One region of the Streptomyces glycanivorans genome, then DNA from elsewhere that is predicted to be linked to it. Evidence: riboswitches for the same ligand, from Rfam matches in the RefSeq annotation. Region 1 holds a riboswitch; the other holds the start of a gene.

Region 1 (7,740 bases):
CGATCTTCTCGTACGGGTCCTCGAGCTCGATCTCCTTGGCGATGGAAACACCATCGTTGGTGATCGTGGGCGCGCCCCACTTCTTCTCGAGGACGACGTTACGGCCCTTGGGGCCGAGGGTGACCTTGACGGCGTCGGCGAGCTGGTTCATCCCGCGCTCGAGACCGCGCCGTGCCTCCTCGTCGAACGCGATGATCTTGGCCATGTGAAGTGGTCCTCCCGGACAGGGGTGGATTTCTCCGGACCGAGAGGCGCCCGCGACGGACGGCCAGCGTGCCAGGTGGTTCCTTGCCCCACCAAGCCTGCGGGCCTCACCGGCCCGGTCCAAGTTCTGTCACTCTCACCTGGAGAGTGCTAACGCCAATGATTAGCACTCGACCCCTTCGAGTGCAAGCGTCCTCTTCGGGATGTGGACAACCTCGGGGCTCCGCCGCAGGCCCGTGACGGGCGCCCGGAGACGCACGTGAGGCCCGTCCCCCGATGGGAGGTACGGGCCTCGCGTGTGTGACGGTGTCGTTGGCCGACCGCGCCGAGCTCAGCCGACGGCGAGCTTGACCATGTCCGCCTGGGGCCCCTTCTGGCCCTGCGAGATCTCGAATTCAACTCGCTGACCCTCTTCGAGGGTGCGGTACCCGTCCATCTGGATCGCGCTGTAGTGGACGAAAACATCCGCACCACCGTCGACCGCGATGAAGCCGTACCCCTTCTCCGCGTTGAACCACTTGACGGTGCCCTGAGCCATGCCCAACTCCCCTATTACTGGCCCTTGCACGAGACCGCACTTCGCGGACCCGGGTCAGAACTCACCCTCCGACAGGAGAGGGTGGCGTGCGCCGGAACGCGTCGACCGCGGCCGAATGTATCTGCCCAACTGCCCTCTGCAACAGGTCAATCGGACGAGAAATCTGGGCACACGCGGCCACACGGATAGGGGGAATTCATTGGATTCCAGGGCAAGTCGGGCCTGACAAAGGCGACTTATGCCTCAAGGGGTTCACGTACTTTGGCTACTTCTTGTCGCGGCAGGGCGCATTCTCATATGTGGATAGCGCGGGCAACTGCGGGGACTTCCCCAACTGTACCGTGCTCAACCATGCAGAATGGCCCCCTCCGTTTCCCGTGGAGGGGGCCATCGTGTGAATGCCGTGCGGCCGGACCGCGACGAGCGGCCCGCACCGTCCCGCCGTCAGCCTCCGGCGACGGCCGGGATGATCGAGACGCCGGCGCCGTCCGGGGTGGCCGCGTCCAGACCGCCCTCGAAGCGCACGTCGTCGTCGTTGACGTACACGTTGACGAAGCGGCGCAGCTTGCCCTGGTCGTCCAGGACGCGGGCGCCGATGCCCGGGTGGTTCTGCTCCAGGGACGCGATGACCTCGGAGAGGGTCGCCCCCTCGGCCGGGACCTCGGACTGACCGCCCGTGTAGGTGCGGAGGATGGTGGGGATACGGACCTTGACGCTCATGTGGGTGCCTTCCTCTGGTCTCGGGTGGTCAGTTGGCGGCAGCGAGGCCCGCGTCGCGGAACGCGTCCAGGCTGGGCCGGATCGTGGCCGACAGGCCGGTCGTCGGAGCGACCGCGTCGAGCGTCTTCAGGCCGTCGCCGGTGTTCAGGACGACGGTGGTCAGGGACGGGTCGAGCAGACCGGCGTCGATCAGCTTCTTCGTCACACCGACGGTCACCCCGCCCGCGGTCTCGGCGAAGATGCCCTCGGTGCGGGCCAGCAGCTTGATCGCGTCGACGACCTGCTCGTCGTTCACGTCCTCCACGGCACCGCCGGTGCGCCGGGCGATGTCCAGGACGTACGGGCCGTCGGCCGGGTTGCCGATCGCCAGGGACTTGGCGATGGTGTTCGGCTTCTGCGGGCGCACCACGTCGTGGCCGGCCTTGAAGGCGGTGGAGACCGGGGAGCAGCCCTCGGCCTGGGCACCGAAGATCTTGTACGGCTTGTCCTCGACGAGTCCGAGCTTGATCAGCTCCTGGAGGCCCTTGTCGATCTTCGTGAGCTGCGAGCCGGACGCGATCGGGATGACGAGCTGGTCGGGCAGCTGCCAGCCGAGCTGCTCGCAGATCTCGTACGCCAGGGTCTTGGAGCCCTCGCCGTAGTACGGCCGCAGGTTGACGTTGACGAAGCCCCAGCCCTCGCCGAGCGGGTCGCCGATGAGCTCCGAGCAGAAGCGGTTGACGTCGTCGTAGTTGCCCTCGATGCCGACGAGCTCGCCGCCGTACACCGCGGCCATGACGACCTTGCCCTGCTCCAGGTCGTGCGGGATGAACACGCAGGAGCGGAAGCCGGCGCGGGCGGCGGCGGCACCCACCGCACCGGCCAGGTTGCCGGTGGAGGAGCAGGAGAGGGTGGTGAACCCGAAGGCGCGGGCCGCCTCGACGGCGATGGCGACGACACGGTCCTTGAAGGAGTGCGTCGGGTTGCCGGAGTCGTCCTTGACGTACAGACCGCCGGTCACGCCCAGCTCGCGGGCGAGGTTGTCGGCCTTGACCAGCTTCGTGAAGCCGGGGTTGATGTTGGGCTTGTCCGCGACGTCGGAGGGGACGGGCAGCAGCGGCGCGTAACGCCAGATGTTGTTCGGCCCCTCGGCGATGCGCTTCTTCAGCTCTTCGGGGGAGCCGCTCGGCAGGTCGTACGCCACTTCGAGCGGCCCGAAACAGGACGCGCAGGCGAAAATGGGGCCGAGCTCGAAACGCTCGCCGCATTCGCGACAGGAAAGCGCTGCGGCGGGACCGAGGTCCACGGCGGAAGAATCGGTGTTCTCTGCAACTGTCTGCACGGCCATGATGGCGGAGGCCCTTTCTCCTCATCTTCCTTGCGGCGTATTTCGCCACAAGACGGAATTGGCACCTTCCCCACCGTGACCTCGCGGTCGGCAGGAGGGTTGCCGGGACTTCAACGGGCCGTTCCCTCAGTCCCTCTGGATGAGCGCTATGGCACCGGACCATGGATCCGGGCGTTTATTCGCGGACCGACCCCGACATGCGAGGGTCATCCGCGTTGTTCAAGACTGTAACCGAAGCACTGGACGGTTGAGATAGTCGTCCGAACCGCGAGATGGATCACATACAGGGAGTATCGACCGTGCTGGAAGAGGTGGAACGCTGGCTGACCAGGCGTTCCTGGTCTGCTGCCGACCGCCCGCTCGACCGCCTCACGGCCGCCCGGGCGAAGGATCCGCACCGCTCGCGCGTGAGCGTCGTCCTGCCCGCGCTGAACGAGGAGGCGACGGTCGGGGAGATCGTGTCGGAGATCCGGCGCGAGCTGATGGAGAAGGTCCGGATCGTCGACGAACTGGTGGTGATCGACTCAGGCTCCACCGACGCGACCGCCGAGGTCGCGCGTCGGGCCGGCGCCCGGGTCGTGCACCGGGACTCCGTACTCCCCCGGATACCCGCCCTCCCCGGCAAGGGCGAGGTCCTCTGGAGGTCACTGCTGGTGACCACAGGGGAGATCGTCTGCTTCGTCGACGCCGATCTGAAGGACTTCTCCGCGGACTTCGTGTCCGGGATCGTCGGCCCGCTGCTGACCGACCCGCAGGTGCAGTTCGTGAAGGCCATGTACGACCGCCCGCTGGGCGACACCGCGGGGCAGGGCGGCCGGGTGACGGAACTGGTGGCCCGCCCGCTGCTCAACCTGCACTGGCCGCGGCTCGCCGGCTTCGTCCAGCCGCTCGGCGGCGAGTACGCGGTACGGCGCTCCCTGCTGGAGCAGCTCCCCTTCCCCGTCGGTTACGGGGTGGAGCTGGGACTGCTCGTCGACGCGCTGCACACGGTCGGCCTGGACGCCATGGCACAGGTGGACGTCGGCGTGCGCAGGCACCGCCATCAGGACGGCCAGGCCCTCGGCAGGATGGCCGCCACCATCTACCGCACGGCGCAGCTGCGGCTCTCCCGCGGGCCGCTCGTACGGCCGGAGATCACCCAGTTCGACCGTGGGCCCGACGGGTTCGTCCCGCACACCCATGCGGTGGACACCGAGGAACGGCCGCCGATGCGGGACATCGCGGAGTACGCGGCCCGCGACGCGGCGTAACGGTTCCTCGCCCGGGGCCCGGCGCTCACTTCACGTTTGGAGGGTTCCCGAACGGGCTAGGTTCGGGTACATGGTCTCCGAGCACGCTGCCCAGGTTCTCGTCGCGTCCAACCGCGGCCCGGTGTCGTACACACGGCGGGACGACGGCACGCTCGACTCGAAACGGGGCGGCGGCGGGCTCGTCTCCGGCCTCAGCGCGGTCGACGACAAGCTGTGGGTGTGCGCCGCCCTCAGCGACGGCGACCGCGAGGCGGTGCGGCGCGGGGTGTCCGAGCCCGGCGTACGCATGCTCGACATCGACGCCGCGGTCCACGCCGACGCCTACAACGGCATCGCGAACTCGGTGCTCTGGTTCGTCCACCACATGATCTACCAGACCCCGGTGGAGCCCGTCTTCGACGCGGAGTTCCGCCGGCAGTGGGCCTCCTACGAGGCGTACAACCAGGCCTTCGCCCGGGCCCTGGCCGAGGAGGCGGGCGAGGGCGCCGCGGTCCTGGTGCAGGACTACCACCTCTCCCTGGTCCCCGGCATACTGCGCGAGCTGCGCCCCGACCTGCGGATCGGCCACTTCTCGCACACCCCCTGGGCGCCCGTCGACTACTTCCGGCTGCTGCCCGACGACATCGGCGAGCAGCTGCTCAAGGGCATCCTGGGCGCCGACCGCGCCGCGTTCCTGACCCGCCGCTGGGCCGACGCCTTCATCGGCTGCTGCACGGAGATCCTCGGCGGCACGGGCCACACCCGGATCGGGGTGCACGGACTGGGCGCCGACGCGGACTTCCTTCGCCGCCGCTCGCGCGAGGCGGACGTGGACGAGCGCATGGAGATCCTGCGGGAGCAGATCGGCGCCGACCGCCGGACGATCGTGCGGGTGGACCGCACGGAGCTCTCCAAGAACATCGTCCGCGGGCTGCACGCCTACCGCGCCCTGCTCGACGAGCGCCCCGAGTGGCGCGAGCGCGTGGTCCACATCGCCTTCGCCTATCCCTCGCGGCAGGACCTCGCGGTCTACCGCGACTACACGGCCGAGGTCCAGCGGGTCGCCGACGGCATCAACGCGGAGTACGGCACGGAGGGCTGGACCCCGGTCCTGCTCCACGTCGACGACGACTTCGCCCGCTCCCTGGCGGCGTACCGGCTGGCGGACGTGGCCCTGGTCAACCCGATCCGCGACGGCATGAACCTGGTCGCCAAGGAGGTCCCGGTCGTCTCCGACGAGGGCGCCGCGCTGGTGCTGTCCCGTGAGGCGGGCGCGTACGAGGAACTGGGCGAGGACGCCCTCGTGGTCAACCCGTACGACGTCTCGGCCACGGCGGCGGCGCTGCACGAGGCGCTCACGATGGAGCCCGGCGAACGGAGCGCCCGCTCGAAGCGCCTGGCCACTGCTGCGACGGCGCTGCCGCCGCAGCAGTGGTTCCTGGACCAGCTGGACGCGCTGCGGGGCTAGCCCCCTGCGAGCTGCCGGGCGAGGGAGCGGAGCAGCTCCGCCACCGCGGCCGGGCCGGGCAGCAGCAGGTCGGCGCGGTCCGCCAGTTCGGGGACCTCGGTGCCGCTGCAGACCAGCAGGCCGTTGACGCCCCGGGTGCGCAGCTTCTCCACGGCGGCGTACGCGGCGAGGTCGCCGAGGTCGTCACCGGCGTACAGCACCGTCTCGGCGCCGACCTCCTTGACGTACTCCTCCAGCGCCACGCCCTTGTCCATGCCGGGCGGACGCAACTCCAGGACCAGACGGCCCGGTTCGACGATCAGGCCGTGGCGGGCGGCCAGTCCGGCCAGCGGGGCGCGCAGGGCCTCGAAGGCGGCCTGCGGGTCGGCGGCCCGGCGGGTGTGCACGGCGACCGCGCGGTCGCCCTTCTCCTCGATCCAGGTGCCGCTGTCGGCACCGGCCTCCGCGAGCACGGCGGGGAGCTCCGCCCGGACGGCCGCCACACCGGGGTCCGGGTCGGGGGCGTGGACTGCGGCGGTGACTGCGTCCCAGCGTTCGGCTCCGTAGTGGCCGAGGACGACGAGGTGGTCGAGGCCCGCCGCCCCGGCGAAGCCGCCGTACCGCACGGCGGTGTCCGCCGGGCGGCCGGTGATCACGGCGACGGCGGCGACCCGGGGGGCGAGGGCCGACAGGGCCGGGACCACGTCGGGGTGGGCGCGGGACCGCTCCGGGTCAGGGACGATGTCGGCCAGCGTGCCGTCGAAGTCCAGCGCGACGACCGCGCGGGCCGGGCGGGCGAGGAGTGCGGCGAGGCCTTCGCGGCCGGCCTGGGTGGTCGGGGTCGGGAGGGGGTGTGCCGGGTTGCCCATGCGGGTGAGCGTAGCGGGCGGGCCTCCCCGCCGCCCGGCTTCCCTGCCCCGGTGGCTGATGTCCGCCGCCCGGCTCGCTTCCCACGGGATCGTGTCCGCCCTGGGGCTTCCGGCCGGAGGGCCGGTGCCCGGCGGAGGGCCGTGCCTCGCTCAGCGGCGTTCGCGTCTCGCCTCGCGGACCCGTCGGAGGCGGTTCACGGTGACCGGGTCCTCCTCCAGCGCCCGCCGGTCGTCGAGGAGCGCGTTGAGCAGCTGGTAGTAGCGGACCGGCGAGATCCCCAGCTCCTCCCGGATCGCCCGCTCCTTCGCACCGGGGCCCGCCCAGGAGCGCCGTTCCAGGGCCAGCACGGCGCGCTGCTGGTCGGGGAGCGGGTCGGTGGGGCCGGCGGCGGTCATATGAACCAACCTACCCAGGGTCCGGCGCGGCCGCGGACCGGGCAGCCCTACTCCGCACTCTCCGCCTGCCGGGCCTTGGTCGCGATGTCCACGAGGATGCTCTCCGGGTTCCCGCCGGGCTCGACCGCGGAGCCGATCTTCTCCTTGATCGTCTCGCTGGCCTGCGCCCAGGACGTCTTGCCGAACGGGTAGAGCTGCGAGTTCGGCAGCGCCGACAGGAACTCGTGCAGGGACTCGTGCTTGTCGTCGGCCTCCATCGCGGTGGAGGCGCTGCTGGTCACGGGCAGCAGGTCGTACTGGTCGGCGAAGGCCAGCACGTTGTCGTCCTGGTAGGCGAAGTCGAGGAACTTGCCGATCTGCACCCGGTGGCCGTTCTGCTTGAAGCCCATCATCCAGTCGGCGACACCCATCGAGCCGTTCGTCGGCCCGTCGATCCCGGGGAGCGGGACCATGCCGACCTCGACGCCCTTCTTCTCGGCCTCCTGCATCAGGGTCGGGTGGCCGTTGAGCATGCCCACGTCGCCATCGGTGAAGGCGTCGAAGGCCTTGGCACGGTCGAGCTTCCCGGGCGCGACGGGACCGGTGAGCCCCTTGCCGACGAGGTTGTCCTTCAGCCACTCGAACGTCGCTATGTTGGCCTCGGAGTCGATGGCGTAGTTGCCGACCTCGTCCGTGTAGCCGCCGCCTCCGCTGAGCAGCCACATCAGGGTCTCGGCCTGGGACTCCTCCTGGCCGAGGGGGAGCGCGAAGGGGTAGGTCACGCCGCGCTCGTCGAGCGCTGCGGCGTCGTTCCGGATGTCGTCCCAGGTCTGCGGGGCCCCGAGGCCGGCCTTTGCGAAGAGGCCCTTGTTGTAGAAGAGGAGCCGGGTGCTGGCCACGAACGGAAGGCCGTACAGATTGCCGCCGACCTCGCCCGCGTCGGTGAGCGAGGGCAGGAAGTTGGACGTGGTGCGGATGGCGATCATCTCGTCGGCGGTGTAGAGCTTGCCCGCCTTCGCGTAGTCGGCGTA
Region 2 (7,740 bases), 2.5 Mb from region 1:
GCAGATCGCCGGCTTCGCCATCGCCCTGCGGGCCAAGGGCGAGACCGTCGACGAGGTCACCGGTCTGGTCCGCGCCATGTACGAGCACGCCCACACCATCGAGGTGCCCGGCCGCACGGTGGACATCGTGGGAACCGGCGGCGACATGGCCAAGACGGTCAACATCTCCACCATGTCGGCGATCGTCATCGCCGGGACGGGCGCGAAGGTCGTCAAGCACGGGAGCCGGGCCTCCTCCTCGGCCAGCGGCGCCTCCGACGTGCTGGAGAAGCTCGGCGTCAATCTGGAGCTGACGCCGCAGCGTGTCGTCGCGGTGGCCGAGGAAGCGGGCATCACCTTCTGTTTCGCGGTGAAGTTCCACCCCGCCCTGCGGTACGCGGCCAGGGCGCGCAAGGAACTGGGCACGCAGACCACCTTCAACATCCTGGGCCCGCTCACCAACCCGGCCCGGGTCCGCTCCCAGGCCATCGGCGTCGCCGACCCGAAGATGGCGCCCATCGTGGCCGGTGTGCTGGCCGACCGGGGAAACTCGGCGCTCGTCTTCCGGGGCGACGACGGTCTCGACGAACTGACCACCACGGCCACCTCCCGGGTCTGGATCGTCCGCGACGGCACAGTCCGCGAGGAGGCGTTCGACCCGCGTGACGTCGGCCTCCGCCTGGTTCCCGTCGAGGCGCTGCGCGGAGCGGACGCCTCGTACAACGCCGACGTGGCCCGCCGGCTGCTCGACGGGGAGACCGGCCCCGTACGCGACGCCGTACTGCTGAACTCGGCCGCCGCGCTGGTCGCGCTGGATCCGGGCGAGGGCACCCTGAACGAGCAGCTCGCGGTAGGCATCGAGCGGGCAGCCGCCGCGATCGACTCCGGTGCGGCCAAGCGCGCGCTGGAGCGCTGGGTGGCGGCCAGCAACGCCTGACGCGGCCTACGAGGCGAGCTGAGGTCTTCCCGTCGGGATCGGGCGGGCCCGGCTCCGGCGGGCGACACCCCGAGGCGCAGTCCGGATCGCGGACTGCGCCTTGCGCGTGCCAGGTGATGTGGCAGGATGCTTGGCAGGTCATGAGTGACAGCGACTACGGCCCCGGCCCGCTGTCCGGCAACCCTCCGTCCGTGGCGGGGTGCCCCGGGTGAAGACCAGGCCGCAGGCAGCGAGGTCTGTGGCAAGCGCGGGCCCCTCGGCATCGTCGGATGCCACCCCTTGGGGTCCTTGGTCCCAGGGAGCCTCTTGTGAGCAAGCGAATGCGATAGGGCTTCGAGCCCTCCTCCGCACACCCTTCTTCTCTTCTTCTCCCCGCGCTGCCGCGCACCTTCAGGTCGCCGGCGCGAGGATTTCGCCTGCCTCTCACAGGAGTTCGCCATGTCTGTCCCCACCGCTGCCGCCGACCAGGCCATTTGTGCACCGCTGCCGGTTCTGGGAGCTGATGTCACCGTTCCGCTCGTGACGGGCGGAGACGTCACCTATGCCGCCCTCGACTACGCGGCCAGCTCCCCGGCCCTGCAGCGCGTGTGGGACGACGTGGCCGCCTACGCGCCGTACTACGGCAGCGTCCACCGCGGTGCCGGATACCTCTCGCAGCTCTCCACCGACCTGTTCGAGAGCAGCCGGGTGACGGTCGCGGAGTTCCTCGGCTGCCGCGCGGAGGACCAGGTGGTCTTCACCCGCTCGACGACCGACTCCCTCAACCTGCTGGCGGCCGCGCTGCCCGCCGACTGCCAGGTGTTCGTGTTCGAGACCGAGCACCACGCGTCGCTGCTGCCCTGGCGCGACGCCCGGGTGACCTACCTCGACGCCCCCCGCACCCCGGACCAGGCGGTCGCCACACTGGAGAAGGCCCTCGCCGCCCGTGATCCTCACGGCCCCGCGCTGGTCTGTGTCACCGGCGCGTCCAACGTCACGGGCGAGCTGTGGCCCGTGCGCGAACTGGCCGCCGCCGCCCACGCGCACGGTGCGCGGATCGTGCTCGACGCGGCGCAGCTGGCGCCCCACCACCCGGTGGACATCGCCGAGCTGGACGTCGACTGGGTCGCCTTCTCCGGCCACAAGCTGTACGCGCCCTTCGGCTCCGGTGTCCTCGCGGGCCGGGCCGACTGGCTGGTGGACGCTGAGCCGTACCTCGCGGGCGGCGGAGCCTCCCGCAAGGTCGCCCGGCGCACCGACGGCGGTGTGGACGTCGAGTGGCACACCACCGCGGCCCGCCACGAGGCCGGATCGCCCAACGTCATCGGCGTCTACTCCATCGCCGCCGCCTGCAAGGCGCTGACCGAGGCCGGTTTCGACCGGCTGGTCGCCCGGGAGCAGCAGCTGGTGACCCGGGTCCGTGAGGGCCTCGCGGAGGTCCCAGAGGTCAAGGTGCTCTCGCTGTTCGGCGACGACGCCCCGAGGGTCGGCGTCCTCTCCTTCGTGGTCGAGGGATGGAACAGCTCGCACTTCGCCGCCGCGCTCTCCGCCGAGTACGGCATCGGAGTGCGCGACGGGCTGTTCTGCGCCCACCCGCTGGTGCGGACCCTGCTGGGCAGTGAGCCGCAGGACCCGGGTGAGTGCGGCGCGCCGGAGGCCGCACCGGGGGAGAGGTCGCTCAACGCCATCCGGGTGAGCTTCGGCGCGGGCACCCCGGACGAGCACATCGACCGGTTCCTGGGCGCCGTACGTGAACTGGTGAGCAAGGGTGCCCGCTGGACCTACCGCACCGAGGAGGGCCGCTGCGTGCCCGACCGGGGCGCCGCGCAGGTCTGATCGCACGCGGTGCGCGAACGGCTCCGGCCGGGGACGGGGCGAAACGCCTCCTGTCCCCGGCCGGAGCCGTTCGCGCGGTGAGCCGTCTCAGCCGTCGAGGCCGATGGCGAAGGCCGCCTCGAGGTCGTGCTGGGAGTAGGTGCGGAAGGCCACGTGGGTGTCCGTGGCCTCGACGCCCTGGATCTTGCTGATCCGGCCCGGGATGACATCGGCCAGATCGTCGTGCCGGGCCACCCGGACCATGGCGATCAGGTCGTACGTACCGGTGACCGAGAAGACCTCACTGACGCTGTCCAGCGCGGCGATGGCCTCGGCGATCTCGGGAATCCGGTCCACGCTGGTCTTGATGAGCACGATCGCGGTGATCACGGCTGGCTTTCTCCCTCGGTGGCCGTGGCTGGAGACTTCACTCTAGTCCCCCGGAACCGCACCCAGGCGTAGAGGAACCCGGCCGCGAAACCCGCCACGTGGGCGAGGTACGCCACGCCCGGGCCGCTGCCCGCGCTCCGCGCCGCCAGCCACTGGAGGACGAACCAGAAGACGAGCACGATCCAGGCGGGGAAGCGCAGCGGAAGGAAGAAGAGGAAGGGGAACAGGCTGGTGACCCGGGCCTTGGGGAAGAGGTAGAGGAACGCTCCGAGCACCGCGGAGATCGCCCCCGACGCGCCGACCAGCGTCTGGTCGGAGTCCGCGTGCACGACCGCGTACGCGACCAGGGCGAAATAGCCGCACACGAGGTAGAAGAGGGTGAACTCGACGCGGCCCATGCGTTCCTCGGCCATCGCGCCGAAGACGTAGAGGAAGAGCATGTTGCCCAGCAGGTGCAGCCAGCTGCCGTGGACGAAGAGCGCGGTCAGAGGGGTCAGCGCCGCGTGGGCCGAGCCGGCCAGGAGCTCGCTGGGGATCACTCCCCACCGCTCGAAGTACCCGGCCTGAGCGGCCAGGAGTGCGTCGGCGTCGCCGTAGACGGGGTTGAACCCGGAGAGCGGGCTCATCAGGAAGACGGCACAGCACAACGCCATCAGCCCGTAGGTGACCGGGGCGCCGCCCGCCGCGGCCGCGGCCCCGAACTCTCTGGCCCGCTCCCGCCAGTCGACTTCCCGCAGATCGATCATGTACAGAGCATGACGCACCCGCCGAGAACGGGACAGAGCGCCTCGCCGTGCCGATAGGTATGCGGAAGGCCGTAGGGTTGCGGCAGGACATCCGCAGTTCGACGGCGCACCGCGAGATCGAAGACCTGGGCACGCACGAGACTCGACGCACGACGAAAGAGGACGCAACGATGACGACGGTTCCCCAGCCGACGGACGCGACCCGCTGGCGCTGCACGCTCTGCGGCAACCTCACGCGTTTCGACGTCACGCGCTCCTCGAAGGTCGTGGAATACGTGCACCTCGACCTGGCCGGGGAGTCGAGTGTCGAGGAGCGCGAGGTGGTCAGTGAGACCATCGAGTCGGTGCGCTGCCGTTGGTGCAACGCCGTGGATCAGATCGAGCTGGTCGACAGGCCTGGTGCCGACTCCTGACGGAGCCGCGCGGACAGACACATTGGGGTGATGGAAGGTGGAGCAGCCGACAGGCGGCGCCGGACCGGCCGACGCGGCCGACGGCACCGCGGAGTCGCTCGACCGTCCGCTGCCCGAAGGCGTACGCCACAAGGTGGTGGCGCTGGTCTCGGACGCGTTCGGCGGGCTGACCGTCGGCGAACTCCCCTCCCAGCTGCGGCAGTACGCCCGTTTCACGCCGAGCAGACGGGCCAAGTTCGCGGGTAACGCGATGGCCGCCGCCCTGGAGAGCGACCCGGTGTTCCGCCGGCGCATCGGTGAGCGGATCGGCCAGACCCAGCCGGAGCTGGCCGAGGCCCTCGAGTCCGGTGCGCCGCCCGCCGCCGCGGATCCCGTCGACGTGGCCGCCGCCGCCTACGTGCTGCGGCCGGCCGGCTGGGTCAAGCTGGTCGCCGCGGCCGGCGAGGAGGTCCAGCGGGCGCACGCCGAGCGGGCGGACGAGGAGACCAGGCGCGAGCTGGAGCGGCTGCGCGAGGAGCTGGACCGCGCCCGCGGCCAGACCCGGGCGGACACCGAACGGCTGCGTTCGGAGCTGGAGGCGGCCCGCAAGGAGACCGACTCGCTGCACCGCAAGCTGCGCAGCGCCCTCAGCGAGGTGAAGCGGGGAGAGGCCGCTCTGCGCAAGGCCGGCGCGGAGGCCGACACCGTGCGGGCCGAGTCGGCCGCCCAGGTCTCCGCGGCCGAGAGCGAGACGCGCCGGCTCAAGGCCCGGCTGGCCGAGGCGGAGGCGTCCGTGGAGGCGGGCCGCCGGGCGGCCCGGGAGGGGCGTTCGGTCGAGGACATGCGCCTGCGGCTGCTCCTGGACACCGTGCTCGACGCCGCGCAGGGCCTCCGCCGTGAGCTGGCGCTGCCCCCGTCCTCGCTCCGTCCGGCGGACGGTGTCGAAGCGGTGGAGCCCGGCAGGATGTCGCCGAAGGACATCGCGGCCAGGGCCCTTTCGGAGACCGACCCGGCGCTGCTCGACCAGTTGCTGGCCCTCCCGCAGGCACATCTGATCGTCGACGGCTACAACGTCACGAAGACCGGCTATCCGCAGATGCCCCTGGAGAAGCAGCGGTTGCGCCTCCTGGGCGGTCTCTCGGTCCTCGCGGCGCAGACCGGTGCCGAGATGACCTGTGTCTTCGACGGTGCCGAACTGGCCGTCCCCGTCCTGCTCGCCCCGCCGCGCGGAGTCCGCGTGCTCTTCAGCAAGGCCGGGGTGACCGCGGACGAGCTGATCCGGCAGCTGGCGCGCGCCGAACCGCCGGGCAGGCCCGTCGTCGTGGTCTCCACCGACCGTGAAGTCGCCGACGGGGTGGCGAAGGCGGGGGCGCGGCCGGTCGCGTCCGTCTTGCTCCTGAAGCGCCTTTCGCGCGTCTGAGGCGTCATGTGAGGCATGTGCGACTTGCCGGAATTTACGGAACGTACCGTCAAGTCACCGCTACACGCAGTGTGATGAAAGTAAAGAAGTGCCTGGTGTGACGAGATTTTCCTCGTGAGGATTTGAACTGATCACAAGATGGTCACTAGGGTCAGGCCTCGAACCTTCGCACGGTTGATTGCCCATCCGGGGCGACGGCGAAGGAACCGCCGAGTCCGTGACGTGCACGGAGCCGGGGATCTGTCAGTAATCCCCCACTACCCGGTAGGCGGCTCGAGGAAGAAGGAGCTCGCCTTCGTGGCGTCCCACCGTCGTCCCAAGCAGCCGAGCCGCGCCCGTGTGACCGTGCTCACCGCGACCGCCGCCGCGGCCGTGGCCCTGACCTCCCAGGCAGCCCACGCCGACCCCAAGCCGACCAAGAGTGAGGTCAAGGCAAAGGTCGACAAGCTCTACCACGAGGCCGAGGAAGCCACCGAGAAGGCCAACGGCGCCAAGGAACAGCAGGACAAGCTCAAGAAGCAGGCCGACGCGCTCCAGGACAAGGTCGCCCGCGGCCAGGACGAGCTCAACACCCTGCGCGGCGAGCTCGGTTCGCTCGCGACCGCGCAGTACCGCTCCGGCGGTCTCGACCCGTCGGTCCAGCTGCTGCTCTCCTCGGACCCGGACAGCTTCCTCGACCAGGCCTCCGCGCTCGACCAGCTGACGGCCAAGCAGGCCGAGTCGCTTCAGAAGATCCAGGCGAAGCAGCGCACCCTCGCGCAGCAGCGCGAGGAGGCGCAGGGCAAGCTCGCGGACCTCGACGACGTCCGCAAGTCGCTGAACGAGAACAAGAAGAAGTACCAGGGCAAGCTGGCCGACGCCCAGAAGCTGCTGAACACCCTCACCGCGGCCGAGCGGGCCAAGATGGCCGAGGAGGAGCAGCGCGCCAGCCGCGCCGCCGGTGACCGGGTCGAACTCGGCAACGAGGTCCCCGCGTCCGCCCGTGGCGCCGCCGCCCTCCAGGCCGCCTCCACGCAGCAGGGCAAGGCGTACGTCTCCGGTGCCACCGGTCCCAACGCCTACGACTGCTCGGGTCTGACCCAGTGGGCCTACGCCCAGGCCGGCGTCCAGATCACCCGCACCACGTACACCCAGATCAACGACGGTGTCCGGATCGGCCGCAGCGCCCTGAAGCCGGGCGACCTGGTCTTCTTCAATAACACGTCGCACGTCGGCCTGTACGCGGGCAACAACCAGATCCTGCACGCCCCCAAGCCCGGCGCCGTGGTCCGCTACGAGTCGATGGACTACATGGGCACCTTCCAGTTCGGCGTGCGCGTCTGACGCCCGATCGGGCGAATCACGGCACCCCCCGACTGAGCCCCGCCCTGCCGGAGACCACAGGTCACCGGCAGGGCGGGGCTGTTTCGTCCGCATTCACCTGCCCGGCGTGGCCGTTGGTCACGGGGTAGCCGTCCGGTTACTGTCTGCGCTGCCGCGCAGCTCCCGGTCGTCGTTCCGCCCGCCCCGGGCGGCAGGGGCCGCGCACGTCTGCGTACAGCGGAAGGGAGTGCGGCTTCCTGTGGTGTCGCATCGCCGCCCCACCCGGCCCGGCCTCGACCGAGGTGTCCGGGCCACCGTCCTGTCCGCCGCCGTGGCCACCGCTGCGGCCGCCCTCGGTGCGGCGCCCGCGGGCGCCGCACCCGAGGAGACCCGCGAGACGGCCAAGGAGGCCGTCGACCGGTTGTACACGGAGGCCGAGCGCGCCACCGAGCGGTACAACGGCGCCAGGGAGAACATCGGCCTCCAGCGCGGCCGGATCGCCAGGGCCCAGGACGCGGCGGCCCGGACGCAGGAGGACATCAACCGGCTGCGGGCGTCCCTCGGCTCGATGGCGGGCGCGCAGTACCGCTCGGGAGGCATCGACCCCTCGGTCGCCCTCCTGCTCTCCTCCGACCCGGACACCTTCCTGGACCGGGCCGCAGCCCTGGACCGTGCGGGCGAGCGCCGGGCGGTGACGCTGGGCAAGCTGCGGCACGCCCAGCGCAAGATCGCCCAGAGCCGCGCGGAGGCCGCCGGGGCGCTGGCCGCCCTGGAGCGCGA

The links. Region 1 has a riboswitch for S-adenosylmethionine ahead of thrC (threonine synthase). Riboswitches for the same ligand answer to the same signal wherever they lie in the genome.
Region 2: linked by a shared signal. The riboswitch ahead of P8A20_RS27000 (aminotransferase class V-fold PLP-dependent enzyme) and the one ahead of thrC (threonine synthase) in region 1 are both predicted to bind S-adenosylmethionine.

Annotation. Positions count from the first base shown of each region.
Region 1 covers NZ_CP120983.1:3,669,449-3,677,188, forward strand. Annotated here, with positions in the region: gene groL (chaperonin GroEL) at 1-205, opposite strand, end outside; gene P8A20_RS15915 (cold-shock protein) at 536-742, opposite strand; gene P8A20_RS15920 (MoaD/ThiS family protein) at 1,187-1,462, opposite strand; gene thrC (threonine synthase) at 1,491-2,789, opposite strand; SAM riboswitch class I at 2,808-2,935, opposite strand; gene P8A20_RS15930 (glucosyl-3-phosphoglycerate synthase) at 3,089-4,039, shown strand; gene P8A20_RS15935 (alpha,alpha-trehalose-phosphate synthase (UDP-forming)) at 4,110-5,486, shown strand; gene otsB (trehalose-phosphatase) at 5,483-6,334, opposite strand; gene P8A20_RS15945 (DUF3263 domain-containing protein) at 6,485-6,730, opposite strand; gene P8A20_RS15950 (ABC transporter substrate-binding protein) at 6,778-7,740, opposite strand, start outside.
Region 2 covers NZ_CP120983.1:6,120,299-6,128,038, forward strand. Annotated here, with positions in the region: gene trpD (anthranilate phosphoribosyltransferase) at 1-916, shown strand, start outside; SAM riboswitch class IV at 1,053-1,170, shown strand; gene P8A20_RS27000 (aminotransferase class V-fold PLP-dependent enzyme) at 1,355-2,731, shown strand; gene P8A20_RS27005 (Lrp/AsnC family transcriptional regulator) at 2,819-3,100, opposite strand; gene P8A20_RS27010 (rhomboid family intramembrane serine protease) at 3,097-3,846, opposite strand; gene P8A20_RS27015 (hypothetical protein) at 4,017-4,259, shown strand; gene P8A20_RS27020 (NYN domain-containing protein) at 4,297-5,658, shown strand; gene P8A20_RS27025 (C40 family peptidase) at 5,956-6,981, shown strand; gene P8A20_RS27030 (C40 family peptidase) at 7,220-7,740, shown strand, end outside.